4 regions of the Streptomyces sp. RK9 genome follow, and region 1 is predicted to be linked to each of the others. Evidence: riboswitches for the same ligand, from Rfam matches in the RefSeq annotation. Region 1 holds a riboswitch; each other region holds the start of a gene.
The links. A riboswitch is a leader RNA that binds a small molecule or an ion and turns the genes downstream of it on or off. The one in region 1 is predicted to bind cyclic di-AMP.
Positions count from the first base shown of each region.

Region 2: it holds a riboswitch for cyclic di-AMP, as region 1 does, so the genes downstream of both, AB6L24_RS23460 (M23 family metallopeptidase) here and AB6L24_RS14420 (C40 family peptidase) in region 1, are expected to answer to the same signal.
Region 3: it holds a riboswitch for cyclic di-AMP, as region 1 does, so the genes downstream of both, AB6L24_RS20730 (transglycosylase family protein) here and AB6L24_RS14420 (C40 family peptidase) in region 1, are expected to answer to the same signal.
Region 4: it holds a riboswitch for cyclic di-AMP, as region 1 does, so the genes downstream of both, AB6L24_RS34835 (M23 family metallopeptidase) here and AB6L24_RS14420 (C40 family peptidase) in region 1, are expected to answer to the same signal.

Region 1 covers NZ_CP173703.1:3,493,170-3,498,304, forward strand. The annotation lists gene AB6L24_RS14395 (helix-turn-helix domain-containing protein) at 1-171, opposite strand, end outside; gene AB6L24_RS14400 (ATP-binding protein) at 434-865, shown strand; gene AB6L24_RS14405 (LysR family transcriptional regulator) at 876-1,787, opposite strand; gene AB6L24_RS14410 (LysE family translocator) at 1,967-2,629, shown strand; gene AB6L24_RS14415 (DUF6328 family protein) at 2,653-3,192, opposite strand; gene AB6L24_RS14420 (C40 family peptidase) at 3,296-3,769, opposite strand; cyclic di-AMP (ydaO/yuaA leader) riboswitch at 3,772-3,937, opposite strand; gene AB6L24_RS14425 (hypothetical protein) at 4,603-4,932, opposite strand; gene AB6L24_RS14430 (ATP-dependent Clp protease proteolytic subunit) at 4,940-5,135, opposite strand, start outside.
Region 2 covers NZ_CP173704.1:759,524-764,658, forward strand. The annotation lists gene AB6L24_RS23455 (aldo/keto reductase) at 1-34, opposite strand, end outside; gene AB6L24_RS23460 (M23 family metallopeptidase) at 187-1,299, opposite strand; cyclic di-AMP (ydaO/yuaA leader) riboswitch at 1,311-1,446, opposite strand; gene AB6L24_RS23465 (PP2C family protein-serine/threonine phosphatase) at 1,677-2,882, opposite strand; gene AB6L24_RS23470 (MFS transporter) at 3,065-4,330, opposite strand; gene AB6L24_RS23475 (PLP-dependent cysteine synthase family protein) at 4,327-5,135, opposite strand, start outside.
Region 3 covers NZ_CP173704.1:130,740-135,874, forward strand. The annotation lists gene AB6L24_RS20715 (DUF501 domain-containing protein) at 1-81, opposite strand, end outside; gene AB6L24_RS20720 (septum formation initiator family protein) at 115-618, opposite strand; gene eno (phosphopyruvate hydratase) at 739-2,025, opposite strand; gene AB6L24_RS20730 (transglycosylase family protein) at 2,436-3,152, opposite strand; cyclic di-AMP (ydaO/yuaA leader) riboswitch at 3,157-3,340, opposite strand; gene AB6L24_RS20735 (transglycosylase family protein) at 3,544-4,635, opposite strand; gene AB6L24_RS20740 (cytochrome P450) at 4,803-5,135, opposite strand, start outside.
Region 4 covers NZ_CP173704.1:3,312,397-3,317,531, forward strand. The annotation lists gene AB6L24_RS34825 (M16 family metallopeptidase) at 1-1,051, shown strand, start outside; gene AB6L24_RS34830 (M16 family metallopeptidase) at 1,048-2,448, shown strand; cyclic di-AMP (ydaO/yuaA leader) riboswitch at 2,712-2,872, shown strand; gene AB6L24_RS34835 (M23 family metallopeptidase) at 2,886-3,713, shown strand; gene AB6L24_RS34840 (GntR family transcriptional regulator) at 3,960-4,646, shown strand; gene AB6L24_RS34845 (HPr family phosphocarrier protein) at 4,947-5,135, opposite strand, start outside.

The sequences.
Region 1 (5,135 bases):
CCGCACGTCCGAGGCGCGCACCCCGGAGCGCCCGGTCTCGATGCGGCTCACCTTCGACTGGTGCCAGCCGACCCGGGCCGCCGCCTCACCGCTGGTGAGTCCGGCCTGCCCGCGCAGCGCGCGCAACTCCGCGCCGAGCTTGCGGCGCCGCACCGCGGGACCGTACTGCATGTCCGTCTCCTTCCGGACGTCCGCGCCAACCGTACGGGACAGCGGGAGACTGTAGAGGAAGCGCCAGTGTTGCGCCCAAATACGGTCTGCCGTCGCAGAGTTCACCGCTTCGAGCGACAGATATATGCACATCTCGGTGGATCGCCGCGCGTCACCGGCCCAGGAGTGGCACTCTGGCGCGAAGCACCAGTTCCGGGACTGTCCTCGAGTTCTTCCGCCACGAGTCGGAGTCCGGTCCCGGTGGGAAAGGGACAGTGTCGCCATGGCAGACCTCCAGGAAGTATCAGTCACTCTGCCGAGCGATCCTGTCTCGGTCGCAGCCGCCCGCAGGTATGTGGCGGACACGTTGTCGGAGTGGGGCCTGCCGGCCGACGCCGACGTCGCCGACACGGTGCGGCTCATCGTCTCCGAACTCGCCACGAACGCCGTCCAGCACACCCTCGGCCAGTCCCCGACCTTCACCGTGGACGTGCAGCTCGACCGGGACGAGCGGCTGCGCATCGGCGTCACCGACAGCCACCCGCGCTTCCCCCGGCGCCTGCCCGCCGCCGTCCAGCAGGACAACGGCCGCGGCATGGTCATCATCCGCTGGCTCACCGCCGAGTGCGGCGGCAGACTCTCGATCTGTCCGACGGCGGAGGGCGGCAAGACGGTCTGGATCACCCTGCCGTGGTCGGTGCCGGTCCAGAGTTGACGTCTCGCGGTCAGGTGGCCGAGCGGCCGAACGTCCCCCGCAGCAGGGCCCGGAACGTGTCCGCGGCCGGGCTCGACTCGTCCGTGCGATGGCAGACCCAGATGGTGCGCCGCAGCTCCCCCGGCTCCAACGGCCGGAAGCCGACCGGGGTCGCCGCCGTGCGGGCCACCATCTCCGGGACCACCGCGGCGCCGAGACCCGCGCTGACCATCGCGCACACCAGGGCGTAGTCCGGCGTCTCCACGAGCACCGCGGGCGCCGCCCCCGCCCGCGCGAGCGCCGCCTCCACCCCATGGCGCGCCGGATGCGCCGGCGCCATGCTGATCAGGGGCTGACCGGCGAGCTCCCCGAGCGGAAGCCGCCCGGTGCCCGCCGTCAGCGCGTGCCCCGGCGCCGTCACGAGCACCAACTCCTCGACGAGGACCGGCTCCAGGGTGACCGACGCGGGCGGCGCGGGCAGCTCCGCGGGTTCGTACGTGTGCGTCAGGGCCACATCGGCGTCCCCCGCCGCCACCGCGGCCACACCCAGGGGTGGTTCGTGGCCGGTGACCGTCAGCTCGACGTCCGGATGCGCCCTGCGGAACGCGGTGAGCGCGGGCGGCAGCAGATGGATGCCCGCCGTCGTGAACGTGGCGACCCGCAGCCGCCCGCCCCCGAGGCCCACGAGCTGCGCCAGCTCGTGCCGGGCCAGCTCCATCTCGTCCAGGACCCGGCGGGCGCGCGCCAGGAGCAGCTCGCCCGCGCCGGTGAGCCGGGCACCCCGGTGGTGCCGCACCAGCAGGGCCGCGCCCGCCTCCCGCTCCAGCTTGGCGAGCTGCTGGGAGAGCGCGGGCACCGTATAGCCGAGCCGTTCGGCGGCGCGGGTGATGGAACCGGCTTCGGAGACCGCCACGAGCGCCGCGAGCCGCGTCGGGTCGTACATGACGTGCCTCTTCCTGTGGCTGTGGACCGCGGTCCTGCGGCGGTACGCGAACGCCCCGGCCCCGGCCTTCCGGGACCGCCGCCGGATCTTACGGGGAGCCCAGCATAAACAGATGCTTAAGGAAGACGCAGAAGATCTCACATACCTGCTGAAGGCTGACTCACGGCACAGTGGCCGTCATGGACGCTCAACTGGTCGCCTTCACCGGCGTCGCCGCAGGCATGGTCGCCATGCCCGGCGCCGACTTCACCGTCGTCGTACGCAACGCGCTCGCCTCCCGCCGCGCCGGAGTCCTGTGTGCGCTCGGCATCGCGGCGGGACTCCTGGTGCACACGGCGCTCGCCGTCGCGGGCGTCGCGGCCGTGCTCGCGGCGGTGCCCGCGCTGTTCCGCGCGCTGCAGGTGGTGGGTGGCGGTTATGTGCTGTACCTGGGGGTGCGGGCGCTGCGATCGGCGGTGCGGCCGCCCGGGGTGGAGGCGGTGGGGGCGGTGGGGGAGCGGCCCGAGGGGGTGACGGCCGTGCAGGACCCCGGCGGCGGGCGTGGCGGCGGCCTGCGCGAGGGCTTCCTCACCAACGCCCTCAACCCCAAGGCGTCCCTGACGTTCCTGAGCGTGCTGCCTCAGTTCGTGCCCGAGGGGAGCCCCGCGATGCCCCGCACGCTGCTGCTCGCCACGATCGTCGTGGCCTTCGCGCTGCTGTGGTTCCCGGCCGTCGCGCTGCTCGTGGACCGGCTCGGCCGCTGGCTGCGCCGACCGGTCGTGGCCCGGGCGATCGAGGGCGGCACCGGCGTGGTGCTCTCGGCGCTGGGTGTGGTGCTGCTCGCGGAACCGCTGGTCGCGTAGCCCGACCTGTCGACGCAGCCCGATCAGACGGGCCCGCGCTCGTCCCCCTGCCGTCGCGCGATCCCCCACGGCAGCAGCCCCCACAGGCCACCGCACACCAGCAGCGTGGCCCCGGCGGCGCAGAAGGCGCCGGTCCGGCTCGCCGCCACGTCCACGACGAGAAGCACCGACCCGGTGAGCGCCAGGACGAGGACGGCGAGTCCGGCTCCGGCGAGCCGGGACGACACCGTGACGACGAGCGGCTTCGCGCCACGCGCGAACAGTCCCCGGTGCAGGGCGGCGGGAGCGGTGAACAGCGCGGCCGCGAGGACGGCGAGCAGCAGCGTGGTCACGTATGTGGCGCGCTGGAGGGCGTCGAGCGACGGGAAGCGGGGGGTGAAGGCGAGGGTGAGCAGGAACGCGAAGAGGAGCTGCACGCCGGTCTGAGTGACCCTCAGCTCCTGGAGGAGCTCGAGGAAGTTGCGGTCGGCGCGTTCCAGCGGGGTCTCGTCGCGGCCTCGGCTGTGGTCGTGCGCGGCGGTGCCCGATGACCGGGGGCCGCCGTCGGGATCGTTCTCGGACATGCACTACGAGTATCCCGGTGCGACGCGAACCACTCCTCGCGTCGGCCGGATCACGCCCGGACGGCGGTGCCTGCCCGAAGGCACCGCCCTCCCGGCACCCGGGTCAGCGGACCCGGCCGTACCAGACGCTGTTGCTCCAGATCTTCTCCAGGCGCACCACGGTGCCCCGCTTCGGCGCGTGCCAGATCTTGTTCTTGCCGGCGTAGATGCCGACGTGGTAGACGTTCCGGCCGGAGTGGAAGAACACCAGGTCGCCGCGGGTGCGGTTGGCCTTGGAGACATGCCGGGTCTTGTTGTACTGCTGCGCGGCGGTTCGCGGCAGCTTCTTGCCCACGCGCTTGTACGAGTAGAGCGTGAGGCCCGAGCAGTCGAACCGGTGCGGTCCCACGGCCCCGTAGCCGTAGGGAGAGCCCTTCTTGGAAGCCGCGATCTTGAGCGCCTTCGTCCCGTGTGTGGCTGCCTCGGCCTCGGAGACGAGTCCGGGGGCCACGATGGTGCCGCCCACGGCGGCGAGCGTGAGTGCCGATGCGGTACCGGCCCTCGTCAGCAGCGACGGAACACGATTCAGCGCAGTCATGCGCAACCCTTCGTCAGCCGCCTGTGAAGGATGACCTGTCGGGTTCGGGCAGGCGAAGATGCCCGGTCGTACAACGACTTCACCCCAAGGGCCGGCCGGTCTCCCGGACAGCCCGCCTTGCTGGGTCCTCCACTCCTGCCGATGCACAGATGTCGACCGGTCATCCGGGTGGCGGCAGGACTCGGCGTCCGCCCGGACCGCCCCGCCGCTTGTGGCGGGGGCTTGTCGTCGGAAGGGATCTTCACCCGAGAGTGGCGAAAAAACCGAGCCGAATCGGCCGTATGTGAGGCTCCTCACGACTGACCTGTTCGGGTGGACAGAGCCCGAAAGGGGCCTGGGTCACAGTCGGAGACGATTGCCCGAACAGCGCCGGAAGGTCCGGTTCCGGCTGCCGCGTAAGGGAGTTGTGCAACTCAAGGGGCACGCGCGTGCGAGTGTTTCCTACGCTGAAAGAGCTACCACCTCTGGTCGTACCCCGGGTAAGGACCGGAAGCCGCGCGACCCCCGTCCGTGCCGTCCGCACCCCCAACGGGCGGACGGCGCGGACGCGCTGCGGCCGGGGCGCTCCGAAGGCCGGCCGGTGAGACGGCGCACCTCGGGTGTGGGGTCGCGAGAGAGGCGGGGCGGCTCGGGGCGGGGCTCCGGCGGATCGGCCGAAGCTGCGCCGAAGAGCCCCGTCAACTCCTAGCAGAAACGCTTGGCCGACTCGCCGTTTATAGGTGTGCTCACCCCACTTGTGGTCGTGTTGCTCCGCCTTCCCGCCTTCCCGCCTTCCCGCCTTCCCGCCTTCCCGCCTTCCCGTCGTCCCGTCGCCCCGCCCCCGGACGGATCGGTCACCCGCCCGTCGGCGGCGCCCCTTCGCCGACACCAGGCGGCGGTACGGCCACGCGCGCGGCACGCCGCTCGCCGTCCAGCGTGCGCAACGCCCGGGCCAGCGTCGCCGAGTGGACCTCCGCCTCGCCCCGCTGGTGCATCAGGTTCAGGGCGTCCCGCAGCTCCGTCGCCCTGACCACGAGGGCTTGTGCGGCGCGCAGGCCGCCGTACGTGTGCTCCGCGCGCGCCGGATTGATGCGGCCGACGAGGTCCACCACCGCGAGGTAGGCGTCGATCAGCTCGCCCTCGGCGCGGGTCAGGGCAGGCAGCGGCGGCAGTTCGGGCAGCACCCGGGCCTCACCCGGCGGTCGTGGTCGTGGCCCTGCGGTGTGGCACGACCCGGTCCACCAGGCCGAACTCCACGGCGGCCGCGGCGTCCAGGACGGTGTCGCGCTCGACGGCCGCCGCGATCCGCTCGGCGTCCTGCCCCGTGTGGCGCCCGAGCATCTCCTCCAGGAGCGCGCGGGTGCGCCGCAGTTCCTCGGCCTGGATC
Region 2 (5,135 bases), on a different replicon from region 1:
GGTCGGAGGAGCCCAGCGGGCGGAGTGTGGTCATAAGGGGCTCAACATCCGCAGCGGGGAACGAATTCCGTGTGTGGCCCACGGAAATCTGCGGCCCCGCTCCCGGATGCGGCTCCGCCGTCGCGGGTTCCGACCGGCGGCCCTGGCGTCGGGGGGTCGTCGCCAGGACCGCCGGAGCCTTGGGTGTTACGGGTTGAGGCCCTTGCCCTGCAGCCAGGCCAGCGGGTCGATGTTGGCGCCGCCGCTGGTGTGGACCTCCATGTGGAGGTGCGGTCCGGTGACGTTGCCGGTCGCGCCGACGCGGCCGATGACCTCGCCCGTGGTGACCTTCTGGCCGACGCTGACGCTCATCGAGGACTGGTGGCAGTACCAGATCTCGGTGCCGTCCTTCAGCTCCAGGACCGTGCGGTAGCCGTACGAACCGGACCAGCCCGCCGACTTGATGGTGCCCGTGTGCACGGCCTTGAGGGGCGTGCCGGTGGGGGCGGCGAAGTCGAGGCCGGTGTGCTGGCCGGAGGACCACATGGAACCGGAGTCGCCGAAGTGCGAGGTGAGGGTGTACGAGGAGGTGGGCAGCGAGAAGCTCTTGGCGAGCTTGGCGAGGCGCTCCGCCTCCGCCTTCTTGCGCGCGGCCTCCTCCTTCTTGCGCTTCTCCTCGGCGGCCTTGGCCTTCGCGGCGGCCTCCGCCTTGCCCTGCTGGGCCTTGGCCTGCTCGGCGGCCTTCTTCACGGCGGCGTCCTCGGCGGCGATGCGCTGGGCGTCCTCCGCCTGGTGCTGCTGGTTCTCGGCCTGCTGCATGATGCGGGCGCGCAGGGCCTCGCCCGCGCCGGTGGTGCCGCGCTCGGCGTCGGCGGTGGTGACGCCCGCGGAGCTGAGCGGCGCGGCGGCCGCGACGGTGGCGGTGTCGGCGCCGCCGGCACCTCCGTCGTCGTCGGATATCAGGGAGCCCACGCCCGGCAGGGACTTGGCCTCGGGGAGCTGGTCGGTGACCGCCGACATGTCCGGCATGGCGATGGAGACCGGGGGCTTGCCGCCCTGCGCGGTGGCGATGCCGCCCGCGCCCACGGCCGCGATGACGCCGACGCCGAGGACGGTGGAGCTGCGCGCGAGGCCGCCGCCGCCCTTCTTGTGGACCCGGTGCCTGCCGCGCACGGGGCGGATGGACTCCGCGGTGGGGTTCCACTCCTCCCACGGCTCCTGGGGGGCGTACCCGCCGAATCCGGTGGGACCCTCGGGTCCTTCGGCGGATTCGTCGTTCGGTACGTAGAGCGCTTCGGGGGCAGGCCGGTTGGACGCCACTGGGGCGCACTCCTTTCCTTCCTTCTCGCCTACCGGGTTAGCTGACGGGTTCGGAGCAGGAAGGTCTCCTACGGGCGTGGTGCGTGCCCGATTCACCCCAATGTGGTGGTTCCCCGGCTCCCTTGCGGGATTAGGCGCGTGCGCACGGAGCCGACTTGAGTGCCGGCTGGGACGACCGCGCTGCGTTATCGAACGTTAATAGACAGCGGTGCCGTATTCCAAGCTGTTCCGTCTGATCGTTAACGCTTACGCTACGAACACAAGGGACATCAGCGGCTGGAGTAGGGCGAGTTGAGCGGAGCCCATGACGCACCGCAGCGTTCTGGATCTCCACGGCTTGCTGACACCGCGCCAATCAGGCTGCGGAGGGGTGCCCTTCAGTCACCGACCGTGATCGGACGGCGTACGGCGAGCATCGCCAGGTCGTCCGTGGCACCGCCCCCGGTGTGCCGGCGGACCTCGTCGACGAGGGTCGCGAGCAGTGAGTCGGGTCCGGCGGGCCCGGGGAAGATCCGGCCGCCGAGCCGGGTGGCGGGGACGTAGAACTCGCCGTCCTCGTCCCGGGCCTCGGAGAGCCCGTCGGTGTAGAGCAGCAGCGTGGCCCCCGGCGGGAACGGGGTCTGGTCGGCGCGGTCCGGCCAGGTGCCGAGGTCGCCCATGCCGAGCGGCAGCGCGGGCTCGGACGGCGAGAGCACGCACAGACGTCCGTCGGCGCGCAGCATCAGTGGTTCGGGGTGGCCGCGGTTGATGATGCGTACGGTGCCCTCGTCGCCGCGCGGGATCTCCACGAGGACCGCCGTGGTGAACCCCTCGAAGGCGTCGAGCCCGTCCCGCCGCATCCCCTCCCTGGCCAGCGCCCGCTCCAGGCGCTGCGCCACCGCCTCCAGCGTGGCCTCCTGCTCGGCGGCCTCCCGGAAGGCCCCGATGACGACGGCGACGGCGGCCACCGCCCCCATCCCCTTGCCCCGTACGTCACCGACGACGAGCCGCACCCCGTGCGGGGTGTCCTGCACGGCGTACAGGTCCCCGCCGATGAACGCGTCGGCCTCCGCCGCCTCGTACCGCGCGGCGATGTCCAGGCCGCCGATCCGCGGGTCGGGCTGCGGCAGGACCGCGCGCTGGGTGGCCTCGGCGATGGACCGGGCGGAGGCGAGGCGGGCGTCGCCGCGGCGGACGACCCGGTTGATGACGACGGCGAGGGCGCCGACGGTCAGCATCGTCAGGAACTCGGTGATGACCTGGACGTCGGCGCCGTCCACGCGGTGGCTCAGGCGCAGCACGAGCACGGCGGCGCAGGACACGGCGGCGGTCGCGACGGTGGTCCGAAGCCGGAAGAACGGGGCGGTGATCAGGGGCGCCGCGGCGAACAGCGGGGACGCGGTGAACTCGGGCGGCGTGAGCATGTCGAAGCAGATCCCGGCGACGAGGAGGAGCGGGGGCAGCGCGCGGACGAGGGCCCGCTCGCGGGGGAGGGTGCGGGTGGTGCCGCCGGGGGCGATGGTTGGCTGGGAGAGGCGGGCCTTCTTACGGGGGCGGGGGTGGGCCGGGCCGCCCTGCGCACCGTCCGGCCCCCCACCACGCACAGCAACCACCACCACTCCACTCCACCGCATCAGCGCCGCGTCGGCCCATCCAGGCTTCCCGCAGCGGGAGCCCGGGGCGACCTGATGTGGGCCGAGTGGGTGAGCCGTGTGGTGGGGCGGGGACGCGCCCGGAGGCGTGCGGCCGAGCAGAACCGGCACCGCACGCCCCGGGCGCGCGAGGGTCAGGCGGCGTCACCCCCGAGCACCGGCACCGGCGCCGCGAGCCGACCGGACCTGCCGAGGGAGCGCAGCGCCAGCGCGCAGCCGGCGCCGAGCGCGGCGAGCGCGAGCCACGGCACCGCGGGCAGCCCCCGGTCGTCCGCCACGTCGAGCAGGGCGCCCATCGCGAGGTTCCCCGCGGTGATGCCGACGCCGCAGACCGTGTTGTAGAGGCCGTAGTGCGTGGCCACCCACCTCTCCCCCGCGAGCGAGACGACGGTGTCCATCTCGAAGGGGTAGAGCACGGCGTTCGCGGCCGCCAGGGCCGCCGCGCACAGCAGCAGCGCCGTGACGCCCGCGTACCCGGGTCCGCCGAGGGCGGGCGGCAGGAACGCGGCGCCCATCAGGGCGAGCCCGGCGGCCAGACACTGCTCCCGCGTCCACGTGCGCTTGCACCAGTCGGTGATCCGCAGCTGCCCGACGAGCGCGACGAGCCCCGACACCACGAACAGCCCGCTGGTCGCGACCGTCGTGGCCGTGCCCCCGCCCAGCAGCCGCTCCACTTCGAGGGGCAGCGCGAGGTACACCTGGAACGACAGGACGTACGAGCCGGTCATGGCGAGCGAGAACAGCCAGAACGGCCGGTTCCCGAACACCGCCCGCCACTGTCCCCGCGCCGGACCCGCGGAGCCGTCACCGGCCGCATCGCCCTTGCGCACCGGGAGGCGCAGCAACTGCACCACCGAGAGCAGGGCGAAGAGGACCGCCGCCACCGCGCACGTGAGCTTGAAGTCCACGCCGGTCAGGGCGAGTCCGACGAGCGGGCCGAGCAGGATGCCGGTCTGGTAGAAGACGTTGAACAGCGCGAACGCCTCCACGCGGCGCTCCGGTGTGCCCGCCTCCGCGGCGACGTACGCGCGTACCGCCGGGTTGAACAGCGCCCCCGCGAGCCCGGTCGCCGCCGACGCGGCGATGAGCACCGGGAGGGTCTGCGCGAACGCGAGCGCCGCGAAGCCTCCGGTGCGCAGGGCGCACCCGGCGACGATCATCGGCTTGTACCCGAGCCGGTCGGCGAGCGCGCCGCCGACCAGGAACATCCCCTGCTGGGAGAGGTTCCGCACGCCGAGCACCAGGCCCACCGCCCAGGCGGCGAGCCCGAGTTGACCGGAGAGGTGGGCCGCGAGGTACGGCATCAGCATGTAGAAGCCGAGGTTGATGCTGAACTGGTTGACGAAGAGGAGCTGCACGGCGGGCTCGAAGGTGCGCGCGCGGGCCCAGACCTGGGTCACTGGACGACGCCTTCCGGTACGTCACGCCGTACGTCACTCCGTACGTCACTCCGTACGTCATCGAGCACGTCACCACACCGCACGTCCCACCGGGGAGCGGTCGCGCACCGTCCGGCCCGCCACCGGCTCCACGCCACCACCCCGTCCCCGGGGCCGGGCACCTCCAAGGGCTCGTCCGGGATCGTGCCGGGGCGGCCGAGCAGCCCGTGCGCCTCGCAGTACTCGTCGTTGAACACCGTGTCGAAGTAGCGCTGCGGCCCGTCCGGGAACACCGCAGCGATCCGCGTGCCGCGCGGCCGGGTGCGGGCGAGCCACGCCGCCACGAGCGCGACCGCGCCCACGCTCCAGCCGCCGGAGGCGAACTGCCGCCCGGCGAGCCGCCGCGCGCTGCGCACGGCCTCGGCGGGGCCCACCCAGTGGACCTCGTCGAAGGCGGCGTGGTCGACGTTGCGCGGGTGGATCGACGAGCCGAGCCCGCGCATCAGACGGGGCCCGGCGGCGAGCCCGAAGATGGTCGAGGCGACGCTGTCCACGCCGACCAGTTCGAGGCCGGGCAGGGCGGCGGCGCGCAGGGTGCGGGCGATCCCGGCGGAGTGCCCGCCGGTGCCGACGGCGCACACGAGGACGTCGAACTGGCCGATCTGCCGGACGAGTTCGTCGGCGAGGGGCCGGTAGGCGGCCTGGTTCTCGGGGTTGTGGTACTGGTTCGGGCACCAGGCCCCGGCGAACTCGGGCCGCTCCATCAGGGCGGCGACCCGCTCGACCCGGGCCTGCTGCCAGCCGCCCACGGGCCCGGGTTCGCGGA
Region 3 (5,135 bases), on a different replicon from region 1:
GCGCCCGAGCTGCTCCTGGAACGCGGTGATGTCGGCGTCCGTGGGCGCGGTGGGCTCGGTCTGGGGCGGGGGCGTCTGCATGCCTGTCTTTCGGTTCGTACTGGACTGACGGTGTCAATTGTCGTCGGCGCGATCGGCGGCGCCGGCCCTGTCGGCCTCGTCGACGCCGTCCCAGACGTTCGCGTACCAGGGCCGGTCCGCGGCCGCCTCGTCACCGCGGTGGTCCTCCGCGGCCGCCGGGTCGATGACGGTGAACCCGGTCTCGCCCGGCATCACATAGTGCAGCCGGTCCCGGACGCGCTGCTCGGCGTACGCGTCGTCCTGCCAGCGGGCCTTCTCGTCGCGCAGCCGCTCCACGTTCTCGCGGTGCTCGGACTGCTTCTGCCGCTGCTCGGCGATGTCGGCGCGCTGCGACACGTACTGCCTTATCGGGTAGGCGAGCGCCACGACCAGCGAGCAGACGACGAGCACGAGGAGCGCGGCGCGGCCGGTGAGCCGGGAGCGGCGGGCCTGCCGCTTGGTCTGCGAGCGGTAGACGCGCTCCGCGGTCTGCTCGCCGAGCAGCCGCAGCCGGGTCGCCGTGGAGAACCGGTCCTTGTCCCGGACTTTCCCGGCCATGTGTCTCGCCTCCCCAGTACGCGCGTACGTCCCCGCACACGGTACGGGACCGAGTACGGGGACGTACGTACGACTGGCTAGGGCTTAGCCCTTCAAGCGGCGCAGCCCTTCAGGTGAAGCTCAGCCCTTGAAGCGCGGGAACGCGCTGCGGCCCGCGTACACGGCCGCGTCGTCGAGGATCTCCTCGATGCGAAGCAGCTGGTTGTACTTGGCGACGCGGTCCGAGCGGGCCGGGGCGCCGGTCTTGATCTGACCGCAGTTCACGGCGACGGCGAGGTCGGCGATGGTGACGTCCTCGGTCTCGCCGGAGCGGTGCGACATCATGCACTTGAAGCCGTTGCGCTGGGCCAGCTCGACGGCGTCCAGGGTCTCGGTCAGCGAACCGATCTGGTTGACCTTCACCAGGAGGGCGTTGGCGGAGCCCTCCTCGATGCCGCGGGCCAGGCGCTCGGGGTTGGTGACGAAGAGGTCGTCGCCGACGATCTGGACCTTGTCGCCCAGCTTGTCGGTGATGACCTTCCAGCCCGCCCAGTCGTCCTCGAACAGCGGGTCCTCGATGGACACGAGCGGGTACGCCTCGACGAGCTCGGCGTAGTACTCGGTCATCTCGGCGGCCGAGCGGGACTTGCCCTCGAACTCGTACTTGCCGTCCTTGTAGAACTCCGACGCGGCGACGTCGAGGGCGAGCGCGATCTGCTCGCCGGGGACGTAACCGGCCTGCTTGATGGCCTCGACGATGAGGTCGAGGGCGGCGCGGTTGGAGTCCAGGTTCGGCGCGAAGCCGCCCTCGTCGCCGAGGCCGGTCGACAGGCCCTTGGTCTTCAGGACCTTCTTCAGCGTGTGGTAGACCTCGGCGCCCCAGCGCAGCGCCTCGGAGAAGGACTCCGCGCCGATCGGGGCGATCATGAACTCCTGGATGTCGACGTTGGAGTCCGCGTGGGACCCGCCGTTCAGGATGTTCATCATCGGAACGGGCAGCAGGTGCGCGTTCGGGCCGCCCAGGTAGCGGAAGAGCGGCAGGTCGCTCGCCTCGGAGGCGGCGTGGGCGACGGCAAGGGAGACGCCGAGGATGGCGTTGGCGCCGAGCGAGCCCTTGTTGTCGGTGGCGTCGAGGTCGAACATCGCCTGGTCGATCAGGCGCTGCTCGGTGGCGTCGTAGCCGACGAGCTCCGGGCCGATCTGCTCGATGACGGCGAGGACGGCCTTCTCGACGCCCTTGCCGCCGTAGCGGTTGGCGTCTCCGTCACGCAGTTCGATGGCCTCGAAGGCACCGGTGGAGGCGCCCGACGGGACCGCGGCGCGGCCGGTGGACCCGTCGTCGAGGCCGACCTCGACCTCGACCGTGGGGTTGCCTCGGGAGTCCAGGATTTCCCGGGCTACGACGACGTCGATGGACGGCACGAGCATCTCCTTATGGGATGTGACGCTAGGGGCGCATGGCGTGCACCACTGGGGGCGCGGGCTTGCGCATGGCTTGCATGGTCTTCATCGGCCCTGCGTCTCCTGAGCCTAACGGGCCCGGGAGCTTCGGCCAGCCGACCGCCCGCCCCGTGGGACGGCCATCGGGCCAATTCCCTGGGAATCCGGACGGAACCACAGGTTCTTACCGGCCGGTAGCTTCGCCCTGGGCGTACTCGGGGACGACCTCGGCGCGCACCGGGACCGGCGGGGACGCCCCCCGGACAGCACCTCGCCCCGGTGCGTACGGGGGATACGCGCACCGGGGCGAGGGAGACCCGTGGGGACGGGGGCGCTCCGCGGGGCGGAGCGGGGGCCCTGTCCGGACGGGCCGGACAGGGCGCGGGTCGGGCTCAGGCTCAGCTGAGGTGCAGCTGCTGGCCCGGGTAGATCACGTCGGCGTCGGAGATGATGTCGCCGTTGAGCTTGTACACCTTGTGCCAGCCGCCCTTGACGTCGTGCTCGTCGGCGATCTTGGACAGGGTGTCGCCCGTCTTGACCTTGTACTCGCCGTCGCCCTTCTTCACGACCTTGCCGGTCGGGGTCTGGACGGTCTTCTTCGACTCGGTCTGCGGGGCGGCCTGCTGCGGCTTCGGCTGCGGCTTGGCCTGCTGCTGCGGCTGAGCCTGCTGCGGCTGCTGCTGGGGCTTGGCCTGCTGCTGCGGCTGCTGCTGCGGCTTCTCGGCACCGCCACCGTTGTACGGGGCGCTGGTGAGGCCCACGCCACAGCTCGGCCAGGCACCCTTGCCCTGGCCCGCGAGGACCTTCTCGGCGATCTCGATCTGCTGGGCCTTGGAGGCCTTGTCGGCGGTGGCCGCGTACTTCGTACCGCCGTAGGCGGCCCAGGTGGAGGCGGAGAACTGCACGCCGCCGTAGTAGCCGTTGCCGGTGTTGATGGACCAGTTGCCGCCGGACTCGCACTGGGCGACCCGGTCCCACTGGTCGACGGTGGCGGCGTTCGCGGTGCCGGCGGCCATCAGCGGGGCGGCGACGGCGGCGCCGGTGACACCGACGACGGCGGCCGCGCGGGTGGCCTTGGACGGACGACGGTGCTTGCCCTTGCCGGAAAGCAGCATGGAGTGATCCCCTCACCGACGCCTGCGAGGTGAGCTGTCGGGTTCGGGCGGGTGAGTGCCCGGCCGTACGGCTTCCGTACGACTTCACCCCTAGCCGGTCCTGCGCGTCGCGCGGCCGCTGGCCGCTCAACGCGTGGGCCCGGCGCTTACCTTGGGTCCCCCGCTCCTGCCTTCGGCGCTCGAAGCGACGACTGTTCCCGTCCGGCCGTTGGCAGGATTCGGCGTACCGACCGGCGGGGCCCGCTGTGGCGAGCGGTCACGACCGTAGACAGGCAATCACCGGAATTTCAAAGACGATCAGGGCTTCTGAGACCCATCTCTCACTTGCCTCTCACCGTCTTTAACCCGGACATTCACCCCGAACTGCCAGTCAATTTCCGCCCGGCGACGCCTACTTCCGGTCCGCCTCCGCGGCCTCTTCCTCGCTCAGGTCGAGGCGCTGACCGGGGAGGATGAGATCCGGGTCACCGCCCACGGTGCGCTTGTTCTCCGCGTAGAGGGTGGACCAGCCGCCGTCAAGGTCGTGCCGGTCGGCGATCTGCGAGAGGTTGTCGCCGGAGCGGACCGTGTAGGTGCCCGCGGGGTCGGTGGCGTCACGCGCGTCGCGCCCTTCACCGCGCGACGCGTGGCGGCCCGCGGAGCCCGCGCCGCCCTTCTCCGTCCCGTCGGCCTCGTCGGCGCTGGAGCCGCGGTGGCGGCCGGACGGAAGGCCGGAGGAGTCCTCGGAGCCCTCCGCGGACTCGTCGGCGCCCGACGGCTCACGGCCCGCCTCGGAGCCGGCCTCGGGCGAAGTGCTGTCGCGGTCGCCGGACTTGCCGTCCTCGTCCGCGCCCTTCTCGCCCCTCTGCCCGCCCTTGTCGCGTTCGTCACTCTCGTCGGCCGAGCCGCTGTTGTCGGGCTTGCGGTGTTTGCCGGTTTCCTCGCCCTTGTCGTCCTCGGCGTCCGCGCCACGGTCCTTGCCCTTGGCGTCGGCGGCGTCGCCGGTGCCCTTGTCGCCCTTCTCGCCCTTCTCGCCGTCCTTGGAGCCCTTGGAGCCCTCGGCGCCGTCGGACGACTCCGGGGACGTCGACGGGGCGGGCGGGAGGCCCGGGTCGACGTCGGCGGCCGCGCCGCCCTTGCTGAGGCCCGCGGCCGGGCCGCAGTTCGGCCACGCGGACGGGCCCTGGTCGGCGAGGACCTTGTCGGCGACGGCGATCTGCTGGGAGCGGCTCGCCTGGTCGGCGCTCGGCGCGTACGCGAGGCCGCCGTAGCTCTCCCAGGTGTCCTGCGTCAGCTGCAGACCGCCGTAGTACCCGTCGCCCTTGGCGCTCCACGCGCCGCCGCTCTCGCACTCCGCGACCTTGTCCCACGTCGAGGCCTCGGCGGCGTGCGCGCCCGTGGCGCCGAGCAGCGGGATGGCGATGGCGGATCCCGTGACGCCCGCCGCGACGACGATCGCCGGGGCCTGACGGGGACGGCGGTGACGGCCTTGGCCGGAGAGCATGCACGTGCCTTTCGAGCGACGACAAGAACAGCTGCGACACATGGTGCCGAGGGGTGCCGAGCCGTCGTGAACGTAGCCGCAGTCGAACGTCAGTCACAAGTCGATGCAGCGCAGATCACGTGAAAGTCACAGTCTTGACGGTACGTCAGACACGTGCCGCTCCCCCGTCAGCGTGCGGGCGGCGTGAACGTCACCGGCAAGGTCCGCAGGCCACGCATGATGAGCCCGCCGCGCCACCTCAACTCCGCCGGATCGACGGCCAGTTGCAGGTCGGGCAGCCTGCGGAGCAAGGTCGCCAGCGCCGTCTGGCCCTCCAGGCGGGCCAGCGGGGCGCCGAGGCAGTAGTGGATGCCGTGGCCGTACCCGAGGTGCTGGTTGTCGCTCCGGGACAGGTCGAGGAGGTCGGGGTCGGGGAAGCGGGCCGGGTCGCGGTCTGCGGCGGCGAGGACGACGAGGACGGGGTCGCCGGCCGCGATGTCCTGGCCGCCGATGCGCAGCGG
Region 4 (5,135 bases), on a different replicon from region 1:
GACGATGCCGACCCACCAGCTGGAGCTCGCCCTCTGGCTGGAGGCCGACCGCATGGGCTCGCTCCTGTCGGCGCTCGACGAGGAGTCGATGGAGAACCAGCGGGACGTCGTCAAGAACGAACGCCGCCAGCGCTACGACAACGTTCCGTACGGCACGGCCTTCGAGAAGCTGACCGCCCTCTCCTACCCCGAGGGCCACCCGTACCACCACACGCCCATCGGCTCCATGGCCGACTTGGACGCGGCCACCCTCGAGGACGCGCGGGAGTTCTTCCGTACGTACTACGCGCCCAACAACGCGGTCCTCTCGGTCGTCGGGGACATCGCCCCCGAGCAGACGCTCGCCTGGGTCGAGAAGTACTTCGGCTCCATCCCCTCGCACGACGGCAAGCAGCCCCCGCGCGACGGCTCGCTGCCCGAGCGCATCGGCAAGGAGCTGCGCGAGGTCGTCGAGGAGGAGGTCCCCGCGCGCGCCCTCATGGCCGCCTACCGCCTCCCGGAGGACGGCACGCGCGCGAGCGACGCGGCCGACCTGGCGCTCACGGTCCTCGGCAGCGGCGAGTCCTCGCGGCTCTACAACCGCCTCGTGCGCCGTGACCGCACCGCCGTCACCGCCGGATTCGGCCTGCTGCGGCTCGCCGGGGCGCCCTCCCTCGGCTGGCTCGACGTGAAGACGTCCGGCGACGTGGAGGTCCCCGTCATCGAGGCCGCCGTCGACGAGGAGCTGGCCCGGTTCGCCGCGGAGGGCCCCACTCCGGAGGAGATGGAGCGCGCCCAGGCCCAGTTGGAGCGCGAGTGGCTCGACCGGCTCGGCACGGTCGCGGGCCGCGCGGACGAACTGTGCCGGTACGCGGTCCTGTTCGGCGACCCCCAGCTCGCCCTCACCGCCGTCCAGCGTGTCCTCGACATCACCGCCGACGAGGTCCAGGAGGTCGCCAAGGCCCGCCTGCGCCCCGACAACCGCGCGGTGCTCGTGTACGAACCCACCGGCCCCGTGGACGCGGAAGACGCCGCCGGCACCGACGAGGAAGACGAGGAGACGGCGAAGTGACCGAGGCCGCAACGATGCAGTTCCACCCGCAGCCCCAGGCGGGCACGGCCAGGCCCTGGGCCTTCCCGGCCCCCGAGCGCGGCGCGCTCGGCAACGGCCTCACCGTGCTGCGCTGCGACCGCCCCGGCCAGCAGCTCGTCGCCGTGGAGATCCACCTCGACGCCCCCCTGGACGCCGAGCCGCAGGGCCTCGACGGCGTCGCCACGATCATGGCGAGGGCCTTCTCCGAAGGCACCGACAAGCACTCCGCGGAGGAGTTCGCCGCCGAGCTCGACCGCTGCGGCGCCACGCTCGACGCGCACGCGGACCACCCCGGCGTGCGGGTCTCCCTGGAAGTGCCCGTCTCCCGGCTCCCCAAGGCGCTCGGCCTGCTCGCCGACGCCCTGCGCGCGCCCGCGTTCGCCGACAGCGAGGTCGAGCGCCTGGTCCGCAACCGCCTGGACGAGATCCCGCACGAGGCCGCCAACCCGGCGCGCCGCGCCGCCAAGGAGCTCTCCAAGGAGCTCTTCCCTGCGTCCTCGCGCATGTCGCGCCCGCGCCAGGGCACGGAGGAGACGGTCTCCGCGATCGACTCGGCGGCCGTACGCGCCTTCTACGAAAGGCACGTCCGCCCCGCGACGGCCACCGCCGTGGTGGTCGGCGACCTCACCGGCATCGACCTGGACGCCGTCCTCGCCGACACCCTCGGCGCCTGGACCGGCGGGGCGGCCGAGCCGCGCCCGGTGCCCCCGGTGACCGCCGACGACCGCGGCCGCGTCGTCATCGTGGACCGCCCCGGCGCCGTCCAGACGCAGCTGCTCATCGGCCGCGTAGGCCCGGACCGGCACGACCGCGTGTGGTCCGCGCAGGTCCTCGGCACGTACTGCCTGGGCGGCACCCTCACCTCACGCCTGGACCGCGTCCTGCGCGAGGAGAAGGGCTACACCTACGGAGTGCGCGCCTTCGCCCAGGTCCTGCGCTCCGCCGCCCCCACGTCCCCGGAGGGGGCTACGGGCGCCGCGATGCTCGCCATCAGCGGCTCCGTGGACACCCCGAACACGGGCCCGGCCCTCGACGACCTGTGGAAGGTCCTGCGCACGCTCGCCGCGGAGGGCCTGACGGACCCCGAGCGCGACGTCGCCGTGCAGAACCTGGTCGGCGTCGCCCCGTTGAAGTACGAGACCGCGGCGGCCGTCGCCGCCACCCTCGCCGACCAGGTCGAGCAGCACCTGCCGGACGACTTCCAGGCCCACCTGTACCGCCAGTTGGCGCAGACGGGCACCGTGGAGGCCACCGCGGCCGTCGTGAGCGCCTTCCCGGACGACCGTCTGGTGACGGTCCTCGTGGGCGACGCCGCGCAGATCGAGGAGCCCGTCAAGGCGCTCGGCATCGGTGAAGTGACGGTGGTCACCGGCTGATTGCCGGAAAGGGACGGACCTGCGCCGCTGATGACGTAAAGCCGGACATAGCGGTAGCAACCATCGCGTGAGAACAGGGACCCCAGTGGCTCAGGAAGCCGCTGGGGTCCCTGCATGCTGCCATATGTCCGAATTGGCATGGAGGTTGCTCGTCTGGCCTGTGGCGTGCGCTACAAAAGGCCTGATTCGTTTGTCGATTGAAAGATGAGACGTTTAGCGTCGGTCCGGCTGTCCGTCAGGCAGTACGCCGCGTCCGCGGCACCGGACAGCCATCGCCGAGTCCCCGTACGGCGCGAGCCGGGGGAGCCGGGGACCCACACGTCCCTGGGGTGAATCGGACCCCTTGCCGCGAGGCGAGGAGCCCGTAGGAGACCTTCCTGCTCCGAACCCGTCAGCTAACCCGGTAGGCGAGAAGGAAGGAAAGGATCAGCCGCTTCATGGCGTTCACCCGCCCGACCGGCAAGCACCGCCGTCCGAGCCGCATCACGCGCACGACCGCAAGCGCCGCGGGCGTCGCCGCGCTCACCACCACCGGAGTCATCTCGGGCCTGGCCGCGCCGGCCCTCGCCGCCGAAGGCAGCTCCGCGGAGTACGCGCACACCGGCCTCACCCAGTCCATCTCCGTCGGCGACTCCCTGGCCGGCGAGATCGACGCCCAGGCCGCCGCCCAGAAGCACGCCGCAGTCGAGGCCGCCGCGCAGAAGAAGGCCGAGGCCGAGGCCCGCGCCGATGCCGCGGAGGCCAAGCGCAAGGCCGCCGAGACCAAGCGGAAGGCCGAGGCCGCCGCGAAGGTGAAGGCCCAGAAGGAGCGCGAGGCCAAGGAGCGCGCCGCCCGCGAGGCCGAGCGCAAGCGCCTCGGCTCCTACGTCTCGCCGATCGACGGCAGCTACGTCTCCACCGGCTACAAGACCGGCGGCGCCATGTGGTCCTCCGGCAGCCACACCGGCGTCGACTTCCACGCCGCGTCCGGCACCCAGGTCCAGGCGGTCGCCGCGGGCACCGTCGTCGAGGCCGGCTGGGGCGGCGCCTACGGCAACAACGTCGTGATCCGCCACAACGACGGCACGTACACGCAGTACGGCCACATGTCGTCCCTCAGCGTCACGGTCGGCCAGGCGGTCACCCCGGGCCAGCAGATCGGCCTCTCCGGCTCGACCGGCAACTCCAGCGGCCCGCACCTGCACTTCGAGGCCCGCACCGGCGCGGACTACGGCTCCGACATCGACCCCGTGGCGTACCTCCGCTCGCACGGCGTCAACGTCTGAATCCTGATGCCGGGACCCTCCCGGACGCAGGAAAGCCCCGGCTCACCCGAGCCGGGGCTTTCCTGCGTATGCGGGCCCTTTTGGCCAAAAGATATCCATGGATTCCGGTCTCCCGTCGGAAAATCCGGCCCGCTGCAATAGAGTTCATGGCGGCAGGGTCCATGGAGTCGTTGAACGAGCGCCATTCGACGCGTCGGCCGACGCGCCGACCGACGCGTTTCGCGGGCATTAAAGCGGAGGTCCGTCATGCGCATTCCCGCGCACTCGGTGTGCACGGCCATCCGGGACGACATCGTCTCCGGTGTCTACGAACGCGGCACGCGCCTCACCGAGGAACTGCTCGCCCGCCGCTACGGCGTCTCCCGCGTCCCCGTGCGCGAGGCCCTGCGCACGCTGGAGGCCGAGGGCTTCGTCGTCACCCGCAGGCACGCGGGCGCCTGCGTCGCCGAGCCCACCGAGCAGGACGCAGCCGACCTCCTGGAGATCCGCGCGCTCCTGGAGCCCTTGGCGGCCGCCCGTGCCGCCCAGCGCCGCACCGAGGCCCATCTGAAGGTCCTGCGCGGGCTCGTCCGGCTCGGCAAGGAGCGCTCCCGGCACGGCGGCACCGAGGACCTCCGCTCGCTCGACGGCTGGTTCCACGAGACGCTCACGCAGGCCTCGTCGAGCCCCGGCCTGATCACCCTGCTCACCCAGCTCCGCCACAAGATCGCCTGGATGTACGGCACGGAGCCCCAGGCCGCCCCCGCGCAGACCTGGTCCGAGCGCGCCGCCGTCGTCGACGCCGTGGCCCGCGGCGACGCGGAGCGGGCCCGCGCCCTCACCGTGCTGCACGCCGAACGGGCCGCCACCGCGCACCGGCCGCGGACCGGCCCCCGCGCCGGGCGTGTGAGGGATTCGCAACATGCCGTCAACACAGTGAGCGCGCGGAATTAACGGCGACGCCGTATACAAAGAGAGACGTGTTCGCGGTCGGCATTCCACTGCCTTTGTTTCGGCTTCGAGTACGCGCCGAATGTGCGCCGAATACGTGTCGAATGCGTGCCGAATATGCGCCGAATGTGCGTGAGGTGCACGGCCGGATAATCGCCAGGTGCACGACTCCATATGAGTCACGAGATGTGCCCATGCGTCATGAGATGCGCGCCGGGTACGCGAAGGGCCCGCCCTGGATTCAGGACGGGCCCTTCGCGCAGGTGCCGGGCGGCGTTCTCCGCGGACGGAGCGCCAGGCGCACTAGACGGTCTCGGGAAGCTCCTCGAGCCCCTCGGCGACCAGCTTCGCCAGGCGGTCGAGGGCGGCGTCCGCACCCTCGGCGTCCGAAGCGAGCACGATCTCCTCGCCGCCCTGCGCACCCAGACCGAGCACCCCGAGCATGGAGGCGGCGTTGACCGGGTTGCCGCCGGCCTTGGCGATCGTCACGGG